Regions from separate parts of the Streptosporangium sp. NBC_01810 genome, predicted to be linked through region 3. Evidence: riboswitches for the same ligand, from Rfam matches in the RefSeq annotation. Region 3 holds a riboswitch; each other region holds the start of a gene.

The links. Region 3 has a riboswitch for cobalamin ahead of metE (5-methyltetrahydropteroyltriglutamate--homocysteine S-methyltransferase). Riboswitches for the same ligand answer to the same signal wherever they lie in the genome.
Region 1: it holds a riboswitch for cobalamin, as region 3 does, so the genes downstream of both, OIE13_RS08345 (ribonucleoside-diphosphate reductase subunit alpha) here and metE (5-methyltetrahydropteroyltriglutamate--homocysteine S-methyltransferase) in region 3, are expected to answer to the same signal.
Region 2: it holds a riboswitch for cobalamin, as region 3 does, so the genes downstream of both, cobN (cobaltochelatase subunit CobN) here and metE (5-methyltetrahydropteroyltriglutamate--homocysteine S-methyltransferase) in region 3, are expected to answer to the same signal.

The regions. Positions count from the first base shown of each region.
Region 1 covers NZ_CP109070.1:1,808,870-1,816,323, reverse strand. The annotation lists gene glgC (glucose-1-phosphate adenylyltransferase) at 1-741, shown strand, start outside; gene OIE13_RS08360 (hypothetical protein) at 805-981, opposite strand; gene OIE13_RS08355 (mechanosensitive ion channel family protein) at 993-2,123, opposite strand; gene OIE13_RS08350 (ribonucleotide-diphosphate reductase subunit beta) at 2,169-3,164, opposite strand; gene OIE13_RS08345 (ribonucleoside-diphosphate reductase subunit alpha) at 3,242-5,521, opposite strand; cobalamin riboswitch at 5,638-5,839, opposite strand; gene OIE13_RS08340 (tripartite tricarboxylate transporter substrate-binding protein) at 5,844-6,875, opposite strand; gene glmS (glutamine--fructose-6-phosphate transaminase (isomerizing)) at 7,009-7,454, opposite strand, start outside.
Region 2 covers NZ_CP109070.1:3,979,938-3,987,391, reverse strand. The annotation lists gene cobN (cobaltochelatase subunit CobN) at 1-1,726, opposite strand, end outside; cobalamin riboswitch at 1,903-2,105, opposite strand; gene OIE13_RS17165 (precorrin-3B synthase) at 2,180-3,712, shown strand; gene OIE13_RS17160 (precorrin-8X methylmutase) at 3,709-4,335, shown strand; gene OIE13_RS17155 (precorrin-2 C(20)-methyltransferase) at 4,341-5,918, shown strand; gene OIE13_RS17150 (cobalt-precorrin-6A reductase) at 5,906-6,646, opposite strand; gene cobM (precorrin-4 C(11)-methyltransferase) at 6,687-7,436, opposite strand; gene cbiT (precorrin-6Y C5,15-methyltransferase (decarboxylating) subunit CbiT) at 7,433-7,454, opposite strand, start outside.
Region 3 covers NZ_CP109070.1:1,608,752-1,616,205, reverse strand. The annotation lists gene metE (5-methyltetrahydropteroyltriglutamate--homocysteine S-methyltransferase) at 432-2,759, opposite strand; cobalamin riboswitch at 2,898-3,156, opposite strand; gene OIE13_RS07495 (nitroreductase family deazaflavin-dependent oxidoreductase) at 3,217-3,585, shown strand; gene OIE13_RS07490 (EamA family transporter) at 3,758-4,684, opposite strand; gene OIE13_RS07485 (MarR family winged helix-turn-helix transcriptional regulator) at 4,724-5,239, shown strand; gene lysA (diaminopimelate decarboxylase) at 5,542-6,900, opposite strand; gene OIE13_RS07475 (ABC transporter substrate-binding protein) at 6,970-7,454, shown strand, end outside.

The sequences.
Region 1 (7,454 bases), 200 kb from region 3:
GAGGCGGATCCGGCCGGACGGCGGATCGTCGCGTTCCACGAGAAGCCGAAGGACGCGGTGGGCCTGCCGGACGCGCCCGACCAGGTCTACGCGTCGATGGGCAACTACGTCTTCAAGACCCAGGCGATGATCGACGCGCTCAGGGAGGACGCGCTCGACCCGACGAGCAAGCACGACCTGGGCGGCAACATCATCCCGATGATGGTGAAGTCGGGCAGCGCGGAGGTCTACGACTTCGCCGACAACGTCGTGCCCGGCTCCACCGAGCGCGACCGGGGCTACTGGAGGGATGTCGGGACGCTCGACGCCTACTACGAGGCCCACATGGACCTCATCTCGGCGCATCCGGTCTTCAACCTCTACAACAGCCACTGGCCCATCTACACCGGCCACGATCCGCTCCCCCCGGCCAAGTTCGTGCACAACGACGGCGATCGGGTGGGCCGGGCGATCGACTCCCTGGTCTCCGCGGGCGTGGTCGTCTCCGGTGGGCTGGCTGAGCGCTCCATCCTCTCCCCCGGCGTGGTGCTGCACTCCCACTCCCAGGTCGAGGACTCGGTCCTGATGGGCAACGTGAAGGTGGGCCGGGGGGCCATCGTCCGCAAGGCCATCATCGACAAGAATGTGATCATCCCGGACGGCGCCCGGATCGGCTTCGACCTCGAGTACGACCGCAGCCGATTCGCGGTGACCAGGGGAGGCGTCGTCATCATCGGCAAGAACGAGATCGTCGAACGCTGACCCGGCCCGGGGACCTTCCATACCCGCGCGCGGCCTGTTCCTCGTCGACGAGACGCGCAACCTCTACGAGGTCATGGCCGACTGACCGCCGCGCCCCGCGCCGGTCCAGGTGAAGCGGGGCGGGCGACGTCCGAGGAAGGCCGCGACGCCCTCGGTGACCTCCTCGCGCGCTTCCTGCTGCCACAGCAGGAAGCGCGCCTCGTCGGCGCGGCCGTCCACGATCTCCTTCGCGGCGGCCAACGACGGTCATCTCACAACGGATCGGGCCGGCCGTCGCCCTGGCCACCGGAACGGCCCGGTCGCGGCACCGTCGGGTCCTTGCCCATCAGCCCGGTGAGTGTCCCGGGAACGGTGGCGGGCACGGGCGGGGTCTCGACCCGGAAACGGGGCAGGGCCTGGGGGTACTTCTCGCGGACGAAGGCCACCAGGTGCTCGCGGATGTCGCACTTGAGGTCCCAGGCGCTGGCGGAGTCGGCGGCGCTCATCAGGGCGCGCAGCTCCAGCAGCCCGTTGGGAAGGGTGTCGGTGACCTGGATGGCCCAGTCCTTCTGGTCCCAGAGCGGGTGCTCTCGCAGGGCGTGGTAGAGCTCGGTGCGCAGTTCCTCGATCGGCACCGACCAGTCGACCCGGATGAACACGTGGCCGATCACCCTGCTGCTGTGCCGGGTCCAGTTCTCGAACGGGTTGGTCGTGAAGTAGGAGACGGGCAGGACCAGCCGGCGCTCGTCCCACAGCCGCAGCACCACGTAGGTCAGGCTGAGCTCCTCGATGCGGCCCCACTCGCCCTTCACCACGACGACGTCGTCCAGGCGGAGCGCGTCGCTGAAGGCCAGCTGGAGGCCGGCGAGCAGGTTGCCCAGTGTCGACTGGGCGGCGATGCCGACGACGACGCCGGCGATCCCGGCCGATGCCAGAAGACCGGCGCCGAGCGCCCGTACCTGCGGGAAGGTGAAGAGCATCGCGCCCAGCGCCACCACGATGATCACCGCCGAGGCGACCCTGCGGACCAGGGTGATCTGGGTGCGGATGCGACGGGCCTTGCGGTTACCCTCGCCCTGGACCGTGACCAGGTGCTTCAGGACCACGTCGGTGACGGCGTAGGCGGCCTGGATGACCAGCCAGGTGGCACCCCCGATCATCGCCACGCTGAGGCCTCGGTCGATCACCTGGCTGACCGAGCCCTCCGCCATACCGGGCTCGTAGACGGTGTAGGCCGTCGCCACGGCGGCCGTGACGAACCCCGGCCAGGTGCAGCGGCTCACGACCGGACCGGCGAGGGCCCACTTCTCGCCGATCAGCCGCGAGCGCAGCACCCTGCGCACCACCTCCACCGCCACGACGGCGGCGACCACGGAAACGATCAGGATGATCCAGTTGGACACTGACGGCGTCCCTCTCGTCGTTCTCTTCCCCGGGCCATTAGCTAATCAGAAGGACTCGTCGAAGGCGACATTCCCCTCGACGGCTATCTGGTAGGCCGAAACCCTCCGCTCGAAGAAGTTGGCCAGCTCCTGCACGTCCTGCAACTCCATGAACGCGAACGGGTTGGCCGTGCCGTACCGGACGGGCATCTGGAGCCTGACCAGCCGCTGGTCGGCCACGTACTCAAGGTAGCGTCGCATCTGCTCCACCCCCATTCCCGGCATGCCGTCGCCGCACAGGTCGGCGGCGAAGGCCAGCTCGGCCGCCACCGCCTCCTCGATCATCCGGGTGACCTGCTCGGCGAGCTTGTCGTCGAACAGTTCGGGCTCCTCGGCCCGTACGGTCTCCACAACGCCGAAGGCGAACTCCATGTGCATGGACTCGTCGCGGAAGACCCAGTTCGTCCCGGTGGCCAGGCCGCTGAGCAGCCCCCTGGAGCGGAACCAGTAGACGTAGGCGAAGGCCCCGTAGAAGAACAGGCCCTCGATGCACGCCGCGAAGCAGATCAGGTTGAGCAGGAACGCCCGCCGGTCCTCCCTCGTCTCCAGCCGGGTCAGGCCGCCGAGCGAGTCGATCCAGCGGAAGCAGAACTCCGCCTTGTCGCGGATCGAGGGGATGTGCTCGACCGCGGCGAACGCCTTGACCCGCTCGTCAAGGTCGGGCAGGTAGGTGTCCAGCAGCGTCAGATAGAACTGGACGTGCACCGCCTCCTCGAACAGCTGCCTGCTGAGATAGAGACGCGCCTCGGGGGCGTTGAGGTGCTGGTAGAGGTTGAGGACGAGGTTGTTGGCCACGATCGAGTCACCGGTGGCGAAGAACGCCACCAGGCGGTTGATCAGGTGACGCTCCTCGGGTGTCATCCTCGCCAGGTCCGCCAGGTCGGAGGCGAGGTCCACCTCCTCGACGGTCCAGGTGTTGCGGATCGCGGCCCGGTAGCGCTCGTAGAACTCGGGGTAGCGCATCGGCCGCAGGGTGAGATCCATGCCGGGGTCGAGCAACATCGGGAAAACGCCCTTTCGGGGTGACTGAGGGGGCGGGCACCGGATCGGTGCCCGCCCGCGGATGGTCGCCGGCCGGTCTACTGGCAGGCGTCGCAGTACTCGGGGTTCTCCAGGGAGCAGGCGACGGCCTCGGGGTCGAGGACAGGGGCGGGGACGGGGACCTCCCCGGCCACCGATGCCGCCACGGTGGCCTGCGCGATCCGGGTGGCCGGACGCGAGCGCAGGTAGTAGGTGGTCTTGAGGCCCGACTTCCAGGCGTAGGCGTACATCGAGGAGAGCTTGCCGATGGTCGGGGTGGCCATGAACAGGTTCAGCGACTGCGACTGGTCGATGTACGGGGTGCGCGCGGCGGCCAGGTCGATCAGCGCCTTCTGCGGCAGCTCCCAGGCCGTCCGGTAGAGCAGCTTCAGGTCTGCGGGGATCTCGGGAATGTCCTGGACGGAGCCGTCGGCACGCTTGATCACGTCGCGGATCCGCGAGGTCCACAGGCCGCGGGCCCGCAGGTCGGCGACGAGATAACGGTTGACCTGGAGGAACTCCCCCGAGAGGGTCTCGCGCTTGAAGATGTTGGAGACCTGTGGCTCGATGCACTCGTAGCAACCGGCGATGGAGGCGATCGTGGCCGTGGGCGCGATCGCGATCATCAGCGAGTTGCGCAGCCCCGTCCTGGCGATCCGCTCCCTGATCTCCGTCCACTCCTCGGACGTCGCGGCCCGGTAGTGGTCGGGGTGGAGCACCCCGGTGGCGGCCCTGGTCTCCTGGTAGGAGGGGTGGCGGCCACGCTCCACGGCCAGGTCCGAGGAGGTCCGGTAGGCGGCCAGCGCGATCTCCTCGGAGATCCGGGTGGACAGCTCCAGTGCCCGCGGCGAGTCGAACGGCAGCCGCAGCGTGAACAGCACGTCGGCCAGGCCCATCACGCCGAGCCCGATCGGGCGCCACCTCTGGTTGGCGCTCCTGGCCTCGGGGGTCGGGTAGAAGCCCAGGTCGATGGTGCGGTCGAGGAACCGCACGGCGGTGCGGACCGTCGCGCGCAGCCGTACCCAGTCGACCCCGTCTCCGGGGGCCGGAGACAGGTGGGCGGCCAGGTTGATCGAGCCGAGGTTGCAGACCGCGGTCTCGGCGTCGCCGGTGACCTCAAGGATCTCGGTACAGAGGTTCGACAGGTGGATGACGTTCTCCGGCCTGGCCGTCTGGTTGGAGGTCCGGTTGGCCGCGTCCTTGAAGGTCATCCAGCCGTTGCCGGTCTGGGCGAGCGTGCGCATCATCCGGCCGTACAGGGTGCGGGCGGGCAGCTGCGCGGCGAACCGGCCCTCGGCTTCCGCGGTCCGGTAGGCGTCGTCGAACGCGGCACCGTACAGGTCGGTGAGGTGCGGGACCTCCTTGGGGTCGAACAGCGACCACACGCCGTCGGCCTCGACCCGGCGCATGAACTCGTCGGGGATCCAGTTGGCCAGGTTCAGGTTGTGCGTGCGGCGGGCCTCCTCGCCGGTGTTGTCGCGCAGTTCGAGGAACTCCTCGATGTCGGCGTGCCAGGGCTCCAGGTAGACGCAGGCCGCGCCCTTGCGGCGGCCGCCCTGGTTGACCGCGGCGACGCTCGCGTCCAGGGTGCGCAGCCAGGGCACGATGCCGTTGGAGTGACCGTTGGTGCCGCGGATCAGCGAGCCCCGCGAGCGGATCCGGCTCCAGGCGATCCCGATGCCCCCCGCGTACTTCGACAGCCGCGCGACCTGCCCGTAGCGCTCGTAGATGGCCTCCAGCTCGTCGCGGGGCGAGTCGAGCAGGAAGCACGAGGAGAGCTGGGGCCTGCGCGAGCCGGAGTTGAACAGCGTGGGCGAGCTGGGCAGGTAGGACATGGTGGCCATGAGCGCGTACAGCTCGGCTGCCTCCTCGACGGTCTCGGACAGGCCGCAGGCCACCCGGAGGAAGAAGTGCTGCGGGCGCTCCAGGACCTTGCGGGTGCTCGGGTGACGCAGCAGGTAGCGATCGTAGACGGTACGCAGCCCGAAGTACTCGAACCTGGTGTCGGCGTCCGGCTCGATGAGCGCGTCCAGGACTTCGGCGTGTGCGGCCACGAACTCCGCGAGCCCGTCGGCGATCAGCCCCGCCCGGTGCGTCGCGGCGACGGACTCGGAGAAGTCGCGGACGCCGTGCTCGGCTGCCTCGTCGGCGATCAGCTCGGCCAGCAGCGCGGCGGCGACCCTGGAGTTCTCCGGGTCGGTGATCACCCTGGCGGCGGCCTCGTCGATGGCCTGCCTGCGATCGACCGTCGCGTTCCCGCTGCCCCGGTCGTCCCCGGCGTTCTCCGCCACGACCCCTGCCGCGTTCTCCACCGCGGTCCCTGCCAAGGTCTCTGTCACCTGGTGCCCCTCGCTCGCTCGGACTTCCCCGTACGGCTCCGCCGGATGGGCACGCGTCCGCGAGCGATCCCGGGCACGCCGGACCGCCTCGTTCCGCGGGCCCTCCCACGAGGCCCTGGACAATCACGTCACCGGCAGGTCTTCGGACTCACGGGCGCCCTGCGCGTGCCTACCGGCCGTCGCTTCCCGGGCATGGTTCACCCAGTGCTCACATGACGGCTTTCGTTCCCGTTCACCGCTGCGGGGCAGTCCCGGAATCTCACCGGGTTCCCTCTTGCCTCGCCCCTTCCGGGGCGAACCAGCAACGAGCAGGATCCTACATCTAGGGGCGTCTGACGCAACTACCCCAACAAGTTGTGTCGGAGGACTTCAGCAACCCGAGCTCGTGGAGTACCCCGCGGGTGCGGGCCGTCTCGGTGAGGAGCCACTGACGGAAGTCGTCGCCGCTGAGGTAGACCCGGCTCCACTCATTGGCCGCGCACAGGGCGCGCCAGCGCGGCGCGGCGTCGATCCTGTCACACAGGGCGATCGCGGCGTCCCGGTCCGCCGGGCTCATGCCCTTGGGCCCCAGCAGACCGCACCAGTCGCTGTACTCCAGCCGGACGTCGACCTCCAGGAGCGTCGGCGCGTCGATCCCGTCGAGCCGGCCGCCCGAGGAGACCACCAGGGGACGCAGGCGGCCGGCTGCGATCTCGGGTCGCAGGGCGCGGGCCGACCCCAGCAGGGCCGCCACCCGTCCGATCTGAAGCGCCTCGGCGGCATCCTCGGCGGCAAGGAAGCCGGCGTACTCCAGCAACCGGGCGTCCACCCCGAGGCACTTGCCGATCATGCCGTAGAGCACGTGGTCGGAGCCGCCCTCCAGCCGTCCGCCGACCGTCAGCGCCGCCGGGTCGCGGCGCAGCTCCGCGGCGAAGTCCTCGAAGGTGTGCAGGCGGGAGTCGGCGGGGACGACCAGGACCGTCCAGTCCCCGACCAGGCGGGCGAGGGGGGTGGTGGCGTCCACCACGGCGGCGGTGTTGGCGATCTCCGCGGCCGTCACCATCGGCATCGCGGTGACGAGCAGCCTGCCCTCGCGCACGAACGAGCCGCGGACGGCGCCGAACGCGTCACGGGGGACGGAACCCAGCGCTCCCGGCCGCTCGACGACCATGGCGGAGCGCGCCAGCCCCGCCAGGACCAGGACGGAGGCGAGCCTGCCCGCCATCCCGCCCCAGCCGTGGCCGTCGGCGGTGGGCTCGAGGATGATCAGGCGGCCCACGGCGGAGTCGGCGGAGTCGGCGGAGTCGCCGACTCTGCCGCAGCTCGCGACGACCATGGCTCCCGCCACCAGCGCGAAAAACCTCCTACGGCGCATAAGCGCCCCTTCCCCCAAGAACCTCCTATACCATAGGTTACCCCTCAATCACTTTCCGCTACAGGTCGGGGAGGTGACCGCAGCCCATCCCTTGACGGGGCGACCATCGTCGGCGGTCGCACCGGTAGCCGTCTCACTCCACCGTGACGCTCTTGGCCAGGTTGCGAGGCTTGTCGACGTCCCGCTCCAGCGCCACGGCGGCGTGGTAGGCGAAGAGCTGAAGCGGGATCGACAGCAGAATCGGGTCCAGCTCGGTCTCGTTCTTGGGTACCACGACGCAGTCGTTGGCCAGCTTGGAGTCGACCGTACGGTGACCGACCATGAGCACCCGGCCACCCCGGGCACGGATCTCACCCAGAGTGGTCAGGTTCTTGTCCAGCAGCTCGTCGTCGGGGACGATCGCCACGGTCGGCATGTCCGGGCCGATCAGCGCCAGCGGCCCGTGCTTGAGCTCGCTGGCCGGGTACGCCTCGGCATGCACGTAGGAGATCTCCTTGAGCTTCTGCGCGCCCTCACGGGCCACCGGATACCCCCGGACCCGGCCCACGAACATCATGCTCGGCGCCTCGGCGTACTCCT
Region 2 (7,454 bases), 2.4 Mb from region 3:
GATGATCGACCAGTACGGCGTGCGCCCGCCGCTTGGCCTGCGTGCCCTCACCGGGGTCGTTCACCAGGAACGGGTAGACCAGCGGCAGATCGCCGAGCGCCGCGTCGGGGCCGCAGGAGGCCGACATCCCCGTCGACTTGCCGGGCAGCCACTCCAGGTTGCCGTGCTTGCCGACGTGCACGATCGCGTGCGCGCCGAAGTCGTCGGCCAGCCACCGGTAGGCGGCCAGGTAGTGGTGGCTCGGCGGCAGGTCGGGGTCGTGGTAGATGGCGACCGGGTTCTCCCCGAAGCCTCGCGGCGGCTGGACCATCACCACGAGGTTGCCCGCGCGCAGCGCGGCCAGCACGATCTCGCCATCGGGATCGCGGCTCCGGTCGACGAACAACTCGCCCGGCGGCGGCCCCCAGTGCGCCTCGATGTCGCGGCGCAGGTCCTCGGGCAGCGTCTCGAACCACGCCCGGTAGCGCGCGGCCGGGATCCGCACCGGGTTCGCGGCCAGTTGCTCCTCGGTGAGCCAGTTCTGGTCCTGGCCACCCGCCGCGATCAGTGCGTGGATCAGCGCGTCGCCGTCCTGCTCCGCCACGCCGGGGAAACCGTCCCCGAGGTCGTACCCGGCCTCCGCCATGGCCGTGAGCAGCCTGACCACACTGGCCGGGGTGTCCAGGCCGACCGCGTTGCCGATCCTGGCGTGCTTGGTCGGGTACGCCGACAGCATCACCGCGATCCGTCGTTCCGGCGCTCGGACATGCCGGAGCAGGCCGTGCCGTACGGCGATGCCGGCGACGCGCGAGGCCCGCTCGGGGTCGGCCACGTACACGGTCAGGCCCTCGTCGTCGACCTCCTTGAAGGAGAACGGCACGGTGATGATCCGCCCGTCGAACTCGGGGATCGCCACCTGGGAGGCGGCGTCGAGCGGGGACAGGCCGTCGTCGTTCTCCCGCCAGGCGTCCCTTCCCGTGGTCAGGCAGAGGCCCTGCAGGATCGGCACGTCCAGCTCGGCGAGCGCGCCGACGTCCCACGCGGAGTCGTCCCCGCCCGCCGAGGCGGTCGCCGGGCGGGTGCCCCCGGCGGCGAGCACGGTGACCACCAGGGTGTCCGCGGCTCGGAGCGTGTCGAACAGGCCGGGCTCGGCGGTGCGGAGGGAACCGCAGTAGACGGGCAGGGCCTGGCCACCCGCGTCCTCGATGGCCAGGCAGAGCGCCTCGACGAAGGCGGTGTTGCCCGCGACGTGGTGCGCGCGGTAGTAGAGCACGCCGATGACGGGGCCCTCGGTGCGCCGTGCGACGCGTTCGAGGGGGCCCCAGCTCGGGGTGGGCACGGGCGGCGCGAAGCCGTACCCGGTGAGCAGCACCGTGTCGGAGAGGAAGGCGTGCAACTGGGCCAGGTTCGCGGGGCCGCCGTGCGCGAGGTAGGCGTGCGCCTCGGCGCAGACGCCGCCGGGCACCGTGGACAGCTCCATCAGCTCGGCGTCGGGGGCCTGCTCGCCGCCGAGGATCACGACGGGCCGCCGGCCCGCGAGCAGCGCGTCCAGCCCGTCCTCCCATGCCCGCCGTCCGCCGAGCAGTCGCACGACCACAAGGTCCGTGCCCTCGGTCAGCGCGGGCAGGTCCTCGGCGGACAACCTCGCCGGGTTGCCGAGCCGGTAGTCCGCGCCGCTCGCCCGCGCGCTGAGCAGGTCGGTGTCGGAGGTCGACAGCAGCAGGACGCAGGGCGGCGCCGAAGGCATGGGCGGCGCCGGCGACACGGGCGACACGGGTGACACAGCGGCCTGCGACGCGGGTGGCGCGGGAGATCGGGGGGTGGGTGACACGGCGGCCTGCGACGCGGGCGACACGGGGGATCGGGGGGTGGGCGGCACGGAGCGCATGGAGAAGTCCTCCCTCGGGGTCCTCGCCCCGGGTCGTCGTCATCGCGACGGCAGGAGTCTCCTGGCTCCCGGATCAACGCTCACCCCGGCCTTCCCGTCCGTTGCCGGACCGTGGCCTTCGGTGGGGTTCGCTCCCCGGTTACAGTGGCGGGACCGCGCCGGTTTCACACCGGCTTCCTCCCTGCGCCGTCGCCTAGGGTCACACTATGCCAGGCGGACATCCGTAAAGAAATGGGAGCTACCATCCACTGCGTGTCAATAACTGACCCTCCCGGAAGAACCCGGACAGACGCGTGTCCCGGAGCGCTCCAGGTGCATGCTGCGGCCGATGGCGGCCTGGCGCGGATCCGGGTTCCCGGTGGGGCGCTCACGGCGCGTCAGCTCCGCGTGGTCGCCGCCGCCGCCCGGGAGCTCGGATCCGGCGTGATCGAGCTGACCTCCAGGGCGAACCTCCAGGTACGCGGCCTGCCACCGCAGCACGGCGAGCCCCTTCCCGCCGTGCATCCGTCACGCGACGACGCGCACGCCCCGGACGGTGAGTCTTCTCCGGTCGGGGTTTCCGTACGCGGTGACGTGGGCGTTCCGGACGGTGAGTCTTCTCCGGTCGGGGTTTCCGTACGCGGTGACGTGGACGGTGACACGCGCGTTCCGGACGGCGGGCGGCGGCTTTCCCCGGCACCTGACTTCGCCGCGCGGCTGGCCGCCGCCGGGCTGTTGCCGTCGGCCACGCACGAGCGGGTACGTAACATCGTGGCCTCCCCCCTGGCCGGGCGGGCACCCGCGAGCATGCTCGACGTCCGTCCGCTCGTGTCCGAGTTGGACGGGGAACTCTGCGCCCGGCCCGCGCTCGCCGACCTGCCCGGTCGGTTCCTGTTCGCGCTCGACGACGGCTCGGGCGACATGGTGGCTCTCGGCGCGGACGTCACGCTGCTGCCGGTCGATCCGGCGGACGCCTCGGTGGACGTCTCCGAGGTGGCGCTGCTGCTCGCCGGTGCCGACCACGGGCTGCGCACGCCCGTCTCCTCCGCCGTCACCGGTATGCTCGCGGTCGCCGAGGCGTTCCTGGCCGAGCGCGCCGAGCAGGGGGCGGGCGCGTGGCGGCTCGCCGAGCTGACCGACGGCCCAGGCCGGGTCTCGGCCCGCGCGCTCAGGGCGGAACCGGATCTGCGCCAGGCCGCCGCCCCCGCCGTACGGCGGGGGCGGACCGTGCACGGCGGCACGGTCGGGGTCATCGCGCAGCGTGACGGAAGGTCGGCCCTCACCGTTCTCGCCGCGCTCGGGCGGCTCACGGCGGCCCAGCTGGAGGTGCTCGCCCAGGCGGCCGAGCACGGCGGGGGAGAGGTCCGGGTGACACCGTGGCGGACGATCGTCGTCCCCGATCTGCCGTCGCCGGAGGTCGACGGCCGGCGGGCGACGCTCACGGCCGCGGGCCTGGTCGGCGATCCGGCGTCGCCGTGGCTGGGCCTGACCGCCTGCGCCGGCCGCCCCGGATGTGCCAAGGCCCTCGCCGACGTTCACGCCGACGTCCATGCGGGTGTTCACGCCGACGTCCACACCTACATCCACGCCGACATCCACGCGGGTGTTCACCCGAACGCCGGCGACACCGGCTCCGAGGCCGGTGCGGACGGTCCTGACGACGTCCACCCCTCGCGAGGCCTCACCCGTGCGCTCCCCGTGCACTGGTCGGGCTGTGAGCGGCGGTGCGGACGCCCGCGCGGCCGGGTCGTGGACGTGGTCGCGACCGGAGACGGATACCGCGTCGAGGCGGACGATGTGAGCCGTACGTTCGCCGACGCCGAGCAGACGAGCGCCGCGGTGGCGGCGACCAGAGAGGGAACGTGATCGACTACATCAGGGACGGGGCGGAGATCTACCGCCGCTCCTTCGCCACCATCCGCGCGGAGACCAACCTGGGCGGCATGCCGCCGGGCGTCGCCCAGGTCGCGGTCCGCATGGTGCACGCCTGCGGCATGGTCGACCTCGTCGACGACCTCGCGTGGTCGCCGGGAGTCGTCACGGCGGCGCGCGAGGCGCTACGCGACGGCGCGCCCGTGCTGTGCGACGCCATGATGGTCGCCTCCGGCGTCACCAGGCGACGGCTTCCGAAGGACAACGAGGTGATCTGTACGCTCGGCGACCCACGGGTCCCGGAGCTGGCACTGCGGCTGGGCACCACCCGTAGCGCCGCGGCGCTGGAACTGTGGCGCGACCGGCTCGACGGCGCGGTGGTCGCGATCGGCAACGCGCCGACCGCGCTGTTCCGCCTGCTCGAACTGGTCGAGGAGGGTGCCGGACGCCCGGCCGCGGTGCTGGGCGTGCCTGTCGGCTTCATCGGGGCCGCGGAGTCGAAGCTGGCCCTGGCCGAGCATCCGGCCGGACTCGACCACCTGGTGGTCCACGGCCGCAGGGGCGGCAGCGCGATGGCGGCGGCCGCCGTCAACGCGATCGCGAGCGAAGAGGAGTGAGCGGGTTGAGCGGGGATCTCGGGTGCCTGTACGGGGTCGGTCTGGGGCCGGGAGATCCGGAGCTGGTGACGGTGAAGGCGGCCAGGCTGCTCGGCGCGGCCGACGTGATCGCCTACCACAGCGCCAGGCACGGGCGGAGCATCGCCAGGTCGGTGGCCCTGCCCTACCTGCGGGGAGACCAGGTCGAGGAGGCGCTGATCTACCCGGTGACCACCGAGACCACCGACCACCCCGGCGGATACCAGGGCGCGCTCGACGACTTCTACGCCGACTGCGCCGTGCGGCTGGCCGCGCACCTGGACGCCGGGCGCGACGTGGTGGTGCTCTGCGAGGGCGACCCGCTCTTCTACGGCTCCTACATGCACATGCACAAGCGGCTCGCGCACCGGTACCCGACCGAGGTGGTGCCGGGGGTGACCTCCGTCAGCGGGGCCGCCGCGGTGCTCGGCCGCCCGCTGGTCGAGCGGGACGAGACGCTGACCGTGCTGCCCGGCACGCTCCCGGCGGACGTGCTGGCCGAGCGGCTGGCCGCCGCCGACTCGGCCGCGGTGCTGAAACTCGGCAGGACCTTCGAGAAGGTCCGCACCGCCTTCGCCGAGGCCGGTCGCCTCGACGACGCCTGGTACGTCGAACGGGCCACCACCGGTAAGCAGCGCATCGAGCCGCTGGCGGACGTCGACCCGGCGTCGGTCCCGTACTTCTCCCTCGCCCTGCTGCCCAGCCCGCTCACACCTCTGACGGCGGAGACCACGGGCGACCACCGTCAGGAGGCCTCCCGCGACCCGCTCACAGCCCGGGCCGACACCACCCCGCTCCTGGCGGAGGCCGGGAACGGGCGGCGCGGCGAGGTTGTCGTGGTGGGGCTCGGCCCCGCCGGGCGGCCGTGGCTGACCCCCGAGGCGCAGGACGCCCTCGCCTCGGCCGACACGCTGGTCGGCTACGGGCCCTACCTCGACCGGGTGCCCCCCAACCCGCGCCAGCGCCGCCACCCCACGGACAACCGGGCCGAGGCCGAGCGCGCCGCGCACGCGCTGGAGCTGGCCGTCGCCGGATCACGGGTGGCCGTGGTCTCCTCGGGAGATCCGGGGGTGTTCGCCATGGCCAGCGCGGTGCTCGAGGTCGCGTCCGAGCCGAGGTTCGCCGACGTCGACGTGCGCGTGCTGCCCGGCCTGACCGCCGCGCAGGCGGTGGCGAGCCGGGCGGGGGCTCCGCTCGGCCATGACTTCTGCGTGCTGTCGTTGTCCGACCTGCTCAAGCCGTGGGAGGTCGTCGCGGATCGGATCACCGCCGCCGCCAGGGCCGACCTGGTGCTGGCGATCTACAACCCGGCCTCGCGGAGCCGTACCTGGCAGGTGGCCGCCATGCGCGACCTGCTGCTCGAACACCGGTCGCCGCACACGCCCGTCGTCATCGGACGGGACGTCGGCGGCCCGCGGGAGAGCGTCCGCGTCGTCGAGCTGGCCGGCCTCGACCCCGCCGAGATCGACATGCGCTGCCTGCTGATCGTGGGCTCGTCCACCACCCGGCTCACCGAGCGTGGTGGACGGCCCGTCGTCTACACCCCGCGCCGCTATCCCAGCTGAGATTCCACCCAGGCTGCGGCCTCCTCGGCGGTGCCGGTCAGCGGGACGCCGCCGGGGATCGGCGGCCGCCGTACGATGACCACCGGAATCCCCAGCTCCCGCGCGGCGGCCAGCTTGGCGGTGGTCATCTCGCCGCCGCTGTCCTTGGTCACCAGCACCTCGACGCGGTGCTCGCGCATCAGCTCCAGCTCTCCGCGCAGGGTGTACGGCCCACGGGAGAGCACGATCACCGTCCGGCCGGGCAGCGGCGGCTCGGGCGGATCGACGGACCTGGCCAGGAACCACAGGTCAAGACCGGTGAACACGGCCAGGCTGCGGCGGCCGGTGGTGAGGAACACCCGTTCCCCCAGACCGGGCAGCAGACAGGCGGCGGCCTCAAGCGTGGGCACCCAGCGCCAGTCGTCGTCCGGACCCTGGTGCCAGCCGGGACGGCGCAGCACCAGCAGCGGCACCCCGGTGCCCGTGGAGGCCGCGACGGCCGAGGCGGTCATCCGCTGGGCGAACGGGTGGGTGGCGTCGACGACCACGTCGATCGCGTGCTCTCGCAACCAGGCGGCGAGCCCCTCGGGGCCGCCGAATCCACCCTCGCGTACCTCACCGACCGGGAGCCTGGGGTTGGCCACCCTGCCCGCCAGGGAGGAGACCACTCGCAGATCCGGCCGCCCGGCCAGCCGGGCGGCCAGTGCCCTGGCCTCCGCGGTGCCTCCCAGGATCAGCAGGCGTCTCATCGGCCGCTCACCTTCGCCCCGCGGAGCGGGTTGTCGCCGGTCAATCCCGGCACCTGTCCGCCGAGTAGAGGTGGCTGTCGGGGAACGCCGAGGCCGTCAGCACCCGCCCGACCACGATCACGGCCGTGCGCAGTACCCCGGCGGCTCTGACCCGCTCGGCGACGTCGGCCAGGGTGCCCCGCAGGATCACCTCGTCGTCCCGGCTCGCCCGGGCCACCACCGCCACCGGGCAGTCGGCGCCGTAGGAGGGGAGCAGCTCCGTGACGACCGCCTCGATCCGCTGCACGGCCAGGTGCAGCACCATGGTCGCCCGGCTCGCGCCGAGCGTGGCCAGCTCCTCGCCCTCCGGCATCGGCGTGGCACGCGCGGACGTACGGGTGAGGATGATCGACTGCCCGACTCCCGGCACGGTGAGCTCCCGCTTCAGCGAGGCCGCCGCGGCCGCGAAGGCCGGGACGCCCGGCACCACGTCGTACGGGATGCCGAGCGCGTCCAGCCGCCGCATCTGCTCGGCCATCGCGCTGAAGACGGAGGGGTCGCCCGAGTGCAGCCGGGCGACGTCCAGTCCGGCCGCGTGCGCGCCGGCCATCTCGGTGATGATCTCATCGAGGGTGAGCCCGGCCGTGTCCACCAGCCGTGCCCCGGGCGGGCAGTCGTCCAGCAGCTCGCGCGGTACCAGCGACCCGGCGTACAGGCACACCGGGGACGAGGCGATCATCCGCAGACCGCGCACCGTGACGAGGTCGGCGGCTCCGGGGCCCGCTCCGACGAAGTGCACCCTGGCCGTCAAGACTCCTCCTCCTTGACC
Region 3 (7,454 bases):
CGGATGGAACCTGAACTGCCGCCGGGCGCCGCCGTCCTGGGCATCGACGAGCACACCGCGCTGGTCGTCGACCTGAACACCGAGGAGGCGCTGGTGGCCGGCCGGGGACGCGTGACGATCCGGCGGCCCGGCTCCCAGGCCGTCCTGCCCGCGGGTACGAGCACGAACCTGGACGAGATCCGTCGTCTGGCCCGCGGCGAGAAAACGGTGACCGGCGCCCCGCCACCGGTCACCTCACCGGTGCCCCGCCAGATCAGCCTGGGAGAGGCGACCCACTCTTGTGAGGAGCGGTTCGCCGCCGCGCTGGCGAGGCGCGACGCCACCGGCTCTTCGCCGCCATCGCTGCCGGAGCCTTCGCCTCGCAGCGATCCAGCCGGCCGAACGGCGACGGGATCCGGCCCCGGCGCGATGCCGCGCCGGGACCGGACGGGTCAGGCCGATGGCTGGTCGGCCACCTCTTTACGGATCTCACGGGCCGCGGCGACCAGGTTGTCGAGGGAGTCGCGCACCTCCGACCAGCCGCGGGTCTTCAGGCCGCAGTCGGGGTTGACCCACAGCCGCTCGGCCGGGATACCATCGAGCCCCTTACGCAACAGGGACGCGACCTCCCCGACGCCGGGGACGCGCGGGGAGTGGATGTCGTAGACCCCTGGTCCTACCTCGCGCGGGTAGCCCGCCTCGGCGAGTTCGCGCGCCACCTGCATGTGCGAACGGGCGGCCTCCAGACTGATCACATCCGCGTCCAGGTCGTCGATCGCGGCCAGGATCTCCCCGAACTCGGCGTAGCACATGTGGGTGTGGATCTGGGTGTCGGCCCGCACCCCGCCGGTGGTGAGCCGGAAGGCCTCGCCTGCCCAGGCCAGGTAGCCGGGCCTGTCGGCGGCACGCAGTGGCAGGGTCTCACGCAGGGCGGGCTCGTCGACCTGGATGACGGCGGTGCCGGCGGCCTCCAGGTCGGCGACCTCATCACGCAGGGCCAGCGCCACCTGGCGGGCGGTTTCGGCCAGGGGCTGGTCGTCACGGACGAAGGACCAGGCCAGCATGGTGACCGGCCCGGTGAGCATGCCCTTGACGGGACGCGCCGTCTGGGATTGGGCGTAGCGGGTCCAGCGCAGCGTCATGGGCTCGGTGCGGGAGACGTCTCCGGCGAGGATCGGCGGCCGCACGTAGCGGGTGCCGTAGGACTGCACCCAGCCGTGCTGCGTGGCCAGATATCCGTTGAGCTGCTCGGCGAAGTACTGGACCATGTCGTTGCGTTCGGGCTCGCCGTGTACCAGGACGTCGATGCCCGCCGCCTCCTGAAAGACCAGAACCGAGCGGATCTCGGAGGCGATCCGCTCGTCGTAGGCGGCGGCGTCGATGCGTCCGGCGCGTAGGTCGGCGCGGGCCGCCCGCAACTCGGTGGTCTGCGGGAAGGAGCCGATGGTGGTCGTCGGCAGCAACGGCAGGCCAAGGCGGGCACGCTGCGCGACGGCCCGCTCGGGATAGGGCTGGGAGCGGCGTGCGTCGGCCGGGGTGACCGCCGCGCTACGGGCCCGTACGGCGGAGTCGTGGGTGAGCGCCGAGGCCGCCCGCGAGGCGAGATCGGCCCGGTTGGCGGCCAGTTGCCCGGCGATGGCGCCGGTGCCCTCGCTCAGTGCCCTGGCCAGGGTGACGATCTCGGCCGTCTTCTGCCGGGCGAAGGCAAGCCAGCGGCCGACCTGCGGATCCACCCCGTGCTCGAGCGCGACATCCAGCGGGACGTGCAGCAGCGAGCAGGAGGCCGCCACGTCCACCCGGTCGGTCAGGCCGAGCAGGGTGGCCAGGGTGGACAGTGACCTTTCCAGGTCGTTGATCCACACGTTGCGGCCGTCCACGACGCCCGCGATCAGACGCTTGCCGACAACCCCGCCCACCCTGGCCAGGTCGTTCAGGTTCGCCGCGGCCGGGCCGGTGAAGTCCAGGCCCAGTCCCTCGATCGGCGCCTCGGCCAGAACCGGCAGCGCCTCTCCCAGCCGGTCGAAGTAACTGGCGACCAGGATCTTCGGCCGGTAGGTCAGGGAGCCGAGCTCCCGGTAGGCGCGGGCCGCGGCGTCCAGCACGGCCTGGTCGCGGTCCTGTACCAGGGCGGGCTCGTCCAGCTGCACCCACTCGGCGCCCGCCGCGCGCAGGGCGGTGAGCACCTGCACGTAGACCGGCAGCAGCCGGTCCAGCAGGGTGGTCGGGTCGAAGCCGGGGTCCATGCCGGGCGCGGGCTTGGCCAGCAGCAGGTACGTCACCGGGCCGACCAGCACCGGACGCGGGCTGTGCCCCTGTGCGAGAGCCTCACGCAGCTCGCCGACCTGCTTGGCCGGATCGGCGGTGAAGACGGTGTCCGCCCCCAGTTCCGGCACCAGGTAGTGGTAATTGGTGTCGAACCACTTGGTCATCTCCAGCGGAGCGACGGCCTGGGTGCCGCGCGCCATGGCGAAGTAGCCGTCCAGGGCGTCTGCTTCGACGGCGGCCCGGTGACGTTCAGGGATGGCGCCGACCATGACGGTGGTGTCCAGCACGTGGTCGTACAGTGAGAAGTCGCCGGTGGGGACCTCCCGCACGCCGGCACCGGCCAGGTGCCGCCAGTTGTCGCGGCGCAGCCGGGCCGCGGTGTCATGCAGCTCATCGGCGGTGACGCGGCCCGCCCAGTAGCCCTCGATCGCCTTCTTCAGCTCGCGGTCCGGCCCCTGGCGTGGATAGCCGTGGACGGTGGCGAGTGATGCGGGGGTGGCGGAAGTCTCAGCCACGAAACTCTCCTTCGCGAGTCATGGAGAACCCCGGTGCTCTCATGGGCGCGAAGGAACGGCTGACCGGCGAGCACCCTGATCTGGTGCCCGCTCGCAGCGCCGACCCGCCCTCGAGGTCACCGAAGTCACCGCGTGCGTGGTCGCACGCGGGCAGTGGCAGGTCTTCGGACTCGCGGGCACGCCCGGGATTTCGCCCGGGCATCTACTGGCCGTCGCTTCCCCGGTCCGGTACTCGGACCCAGTGCGTTTGACGGCGGTCGTTCCCACTCACCGCTGCGGGGCAGTCCCGGAATTGGCGAGCTCGCGAGCCAAACAGGCGAGCGCCGGCCGCACCGGGTTCCCTCTTACGACGCGCCTGCCTGGAGGGCAGGGCGAACCGACTGCGGGTCCAGCCTAGACGCATTCGGTTCCCCCAGGTGACAGGGGAGCGATCGGCCCCGCCAAGACCCCGATGCCGATGCCGAAGTGGTGGGGGCACGTGAACAAGCGGGTGTTCAACCCTCGCGCGATCGCGAGCGGGACATGGCCGGTGCTGACTCACGTCGGTCGCACCTCTGGCACGACGTACCGCACGCCGCTCGATACGCACCCCGTCGACGGCGGCTACCTGTTCGTTCTGGTGTATGGATCGCGCTCGGACTGGGTGCAGAACATCTTGGCGGCCGACGGGGCGCGGCTCCGGGTCGACGGGAGGGAGGTGGAACTCGCCGCCCCACGCCTCGTCGGGAAAGACGAGGCGTTCCAGGCTCTCTCCGATGAGGTGCCACGCCCACCGAGGCTGCTCCGCATCACCGAGTTCCTCCGCATGGACCTGGCCGCAGGCTGACGATATTCCAGGTGCCATCGGCCTGGCTCGATATCGGAGTGCGGGGGCCGATCCTGATCGCCTAGCGTGACCGGGATGAGAGACCGACCGGGTGCCGTCGGATCCGCGCTCAGGAGGGCGCCGACCGAGCGCCGTCGGAGTCGGAGTCGAAGTCCGTGGCCACACGGCACTGTCAGCGGCTGATTCGTTCTCGACGCCGGGCAGGCCCTGCCGGCCTTGCCCGGCGTCGTTGCCGCCTGATCGCGACGAGGCGGGCCGCGACGGGCTGCCCGAGGAGGATGCCGAGGAGTGCCAGCATCAGCCCGCAGAACTGTTGCGCGGTGAGCGCCTCTCCGGCGATCGTCGTACCGATCAGCACCCCGGTCACCGGGCTCAGCAACCCGACGAGTCCCACCGTTCCCGCCGACAGGTGCCGTAGTCCGGCGAACCAGGCGGCGAAGGCGAGAGCCGTCGCGACGACGCTGACATAACCGAACCCGAGGATCGCAGGTCCGTCCAGGCTCGGCGGCGGGCCCTCCACCGCGACGGCGAAGGGCAGCAGGACGACTCCCCCGGCGATGAGCTGCCACGAGGTCGACGACAGCACGTCGACATCCTCGTTCCATCTCTTGGCCAGCACGTAGCCGACCGACGACATCACCATGGCCGCGACGGACGCGAGCACGCCGAGGGCGTCGACGGCGGCCGCGCCGGTGAACAGCATGAGGCACACCCCCGCGATGCCGACGCCGGCTCCGGCCAGGTGCAGGATCCGCGGGCGCTCCGAGAGCAGCGACCAGGCCAGGAGCATCATCACGACGGGCGACGTCGCCATGATCGTCGAGGCGATGCTCGTCGGAAGCAGCTGAGCCGCCAGGTAGATCAACGCGAAGAACGCGCTCATGTTGAGAGTTCCGAGGACCAGGGATTTCCACCACCACGCCCCGTAAGGAAGCCTTCTGCTGATGAGGAGGAGCAGGAGTCCCGCGGGCAGCGCCCTGATGGCCGCCCCGTACAGGGGGTAGCCGGGCGGGAGGAACTGGTGGGTGACGAAGTAGGTCGTCCCCCAGGTGATCGGCGCCATCGCCGTGACCAACGCCCAGCGAAAATTAGCTTCCATAGAAGGCAATATAGCTTCTCTGGAAGCTATATTGCAGGCATGAGCGAACACCTGGATCATGTAGCCCGCATCCAGCAGGAATGGGCTCGCGAGCGGCCGGACCTGGATGTGAGCCCGCAGGGTGTGATCGGGCGCCTGCACCGCCTCGCCGGGCACCTCACCGAACAACTCTGTGTCGTCTACCGGCGGTACGGGCTCGGGGAGGGAGAGTTCGACGTCCTCGCCACCCTGCGACGCGGCGGCGCGCCGTTCGAGCGCGCCCCCGGAGAGCTCGCCGCCTTCACCATGGTCACCACCGGTGCGATGACCAAACGCATCGACCGGCTCGAACGTGACGGGCTGGTCACCCGTCGCCCGAGCGAGAGCGACGGCCGCGGACGGGTGGTCGCGCTCACCGCCGCGGGCAAGGAGCTGATCGACCGGGCGTTCGCCGAGCATATGCGCAACGAACGCCGCCTCCTCGACGAGCTGACCCCCGAAGAGTCCGCACACCTCGAATCGCTCCTCACCACCTGGCTGACCCGCTTCGAAACCCCTCTCCAGACAGAGACCTGAGCCCGGCGCCCAGACGGCGTCCCAGCTCGGGCGGGCTCAGGCCCTCCACCCGCACGCCGCTGAAATCCGCCGTCCCACACGATGGTCGATGTCCGTCCCCCCGACCGGGAGGTCGCCGGCCGGGACACTCCAGGATCGTGTGGTGGCCGTGGCCACCACACGATCCTGACGCCCGTCCTCTGGTCGCGCCGGCTAGGGTGAGCGCACGGCCCAGCCGCGATTCGCTCCCAGCCGTCGGGTGGGTTCCCTGGGTGTGGACGTCGGCGCCGCGTCGGGCCGGGAACGGTCCCAGCCCGGCACGTTCAACGCAGGTAGAGGCGGAGCAGGTCCTCCTCGGTCTCCCGGCGCACGATCACCCTGGCGGCCCCGTCGCGGACGGCGATCACCGGGGGCCGCGTCACATGGTTGTAGTTGCTCGCCATCGACCGCTGGTAGGCCCCCGAGGCGGGGATCGCCAGCAGGTCGCCGGGCCGTACGTCGGCGGGCAGCGGCAGGTCTCGGACGAGCACGTCGCCGCTCTCGCAGTGCTTGCCGACCACGGTGACCTTACGCAGCGGGGCGTCCGAGGAGCGGGAGGCCAGGAGCGCGGTGTAGGCGGCGCCGTACATGGCGGGGCGCGGGTTGTCGCTCATCCCGCCGTCCACGCTGACGTAGGTGTTGACGCCGGGGATCTCCTTGACCGTGCCCACCTCGTAGAGGGCGACGGCGGTGGGTCCGGCGATCGAGCGGCCCGGCTCGACGGCGAGCCGCACCCGGGCGGGTACGGCCGCACGCAGCGCCGCGACCACCTCAGCCGGGCGTGGCGGGACCGGGTCGCCGGGCCGGTAGACGATTCCCAGGCCGCCGCCGAGGTCAAGCTTGGGGATCGTCACGCCGTGCTCAAGCTCGCAGGCCAGCAGGAAGTCGGCCATCCGGCGGGCGGCCAGGGTGAAGCCGCCCAGGTCGGTGATCTGCGAGCCGATGTGGGAGTGCAGCCCGGTCAGCTCCAGCGAGGTGGTGGCCAGGACCCGGCGGACCGCCTCGGCCGCCAGTCCGGCGCTGAGCGAGAACCCGAACTTCGAGTCGTCACCCCCGGTGGCGATGAACTCGTGGGTGTGCGCCTCCACTCCGGGGGTGACCCGGATCATCATGCGCTGCCGTACCCCCGCCTCGTCCGCGAGGGCGGCCAGGCGCTCGATCTCGGTGAAGGAGTCCACGACCACGCAGCCGACGCCCCAGGTGACGGCGCGGCGCAGCTCGGCGACCGACTTGTTGTTGCCGTGGAAGACCACCCGCGCGGGGTCCATGCCCCCGGCCAGGGCCACGGCCAGCTCGCCCCCGGTGCACACGTCGAGGCAGAGTCCGGCCGTGTCCAGCCAGCGCACCACCTCGGGACAGAGGAAGGCCTTGCCTCCGTAGTGCACCTCCCCGTCGGGGAGCGCCTCCCGCCACTCCGCGCAGCGGCCCTGGAACTCCTCCTCGTCGAGGACGTAGGCGGGCGTGCCGAACTCGGCGGCGAGCTCCCGCACGCCGATCCCGCCGATGCGGAGTTCCCCGCCGGTCCATGCCGCAGTGCGCGGCCAGCCGTTCTCCATCACCAAGGTCATGAGGTCGAAGGTAGGGACTGATGGCTTTTGTCCGGTCTTAGCAGCGAAGTTTTCGATGCTAAGGCTCGCAAGCATTCACGTGTGTTGGGGCTGTTACCTCCCGTCGACACCATAAACTCAACTATTCGCAAACTAGGAGGTTTCGTGACAAAGCGCCTGTATTCGGTCATTGCTGTCGCGCTGGCGGTATCGGCATTCGCCGGAGGCTGCGGGCGCTCGTCGTCGGGAACCGACGCCGGCGCGGGCGCCGGCGCGGCGGCCGGCAAGACCGCCAAGGACCTGGTGCCCGAGGCCGTCCGCAAGACGGGCGAGCTCCGGATGGCGACCTCGGAGGGCTACCCGCCGATGGAGATGTACAAGCCGGGCACCCAGGATCTCACCGGCGTCGACCCGGACCTCGCCGCCGCGATCGCGACCAAGCTCGGTCTGAAGGCCAAGGTGACCAACGCCGCCTTCGACGGCCTGATCCCGGGCCTGCAGGCAGGCCGCTGGGACGTGGTGATGTCCTCGATGAGCGACACCGAGGAGCGCCGCGCGGCCGTCGACTTCGTCGACTACTTCAACGCCGGCGGGGCCATCATGGTCAAGAAGGGCAACCCCGAGGGCATCAAGACCCTTGAGGACCTGTG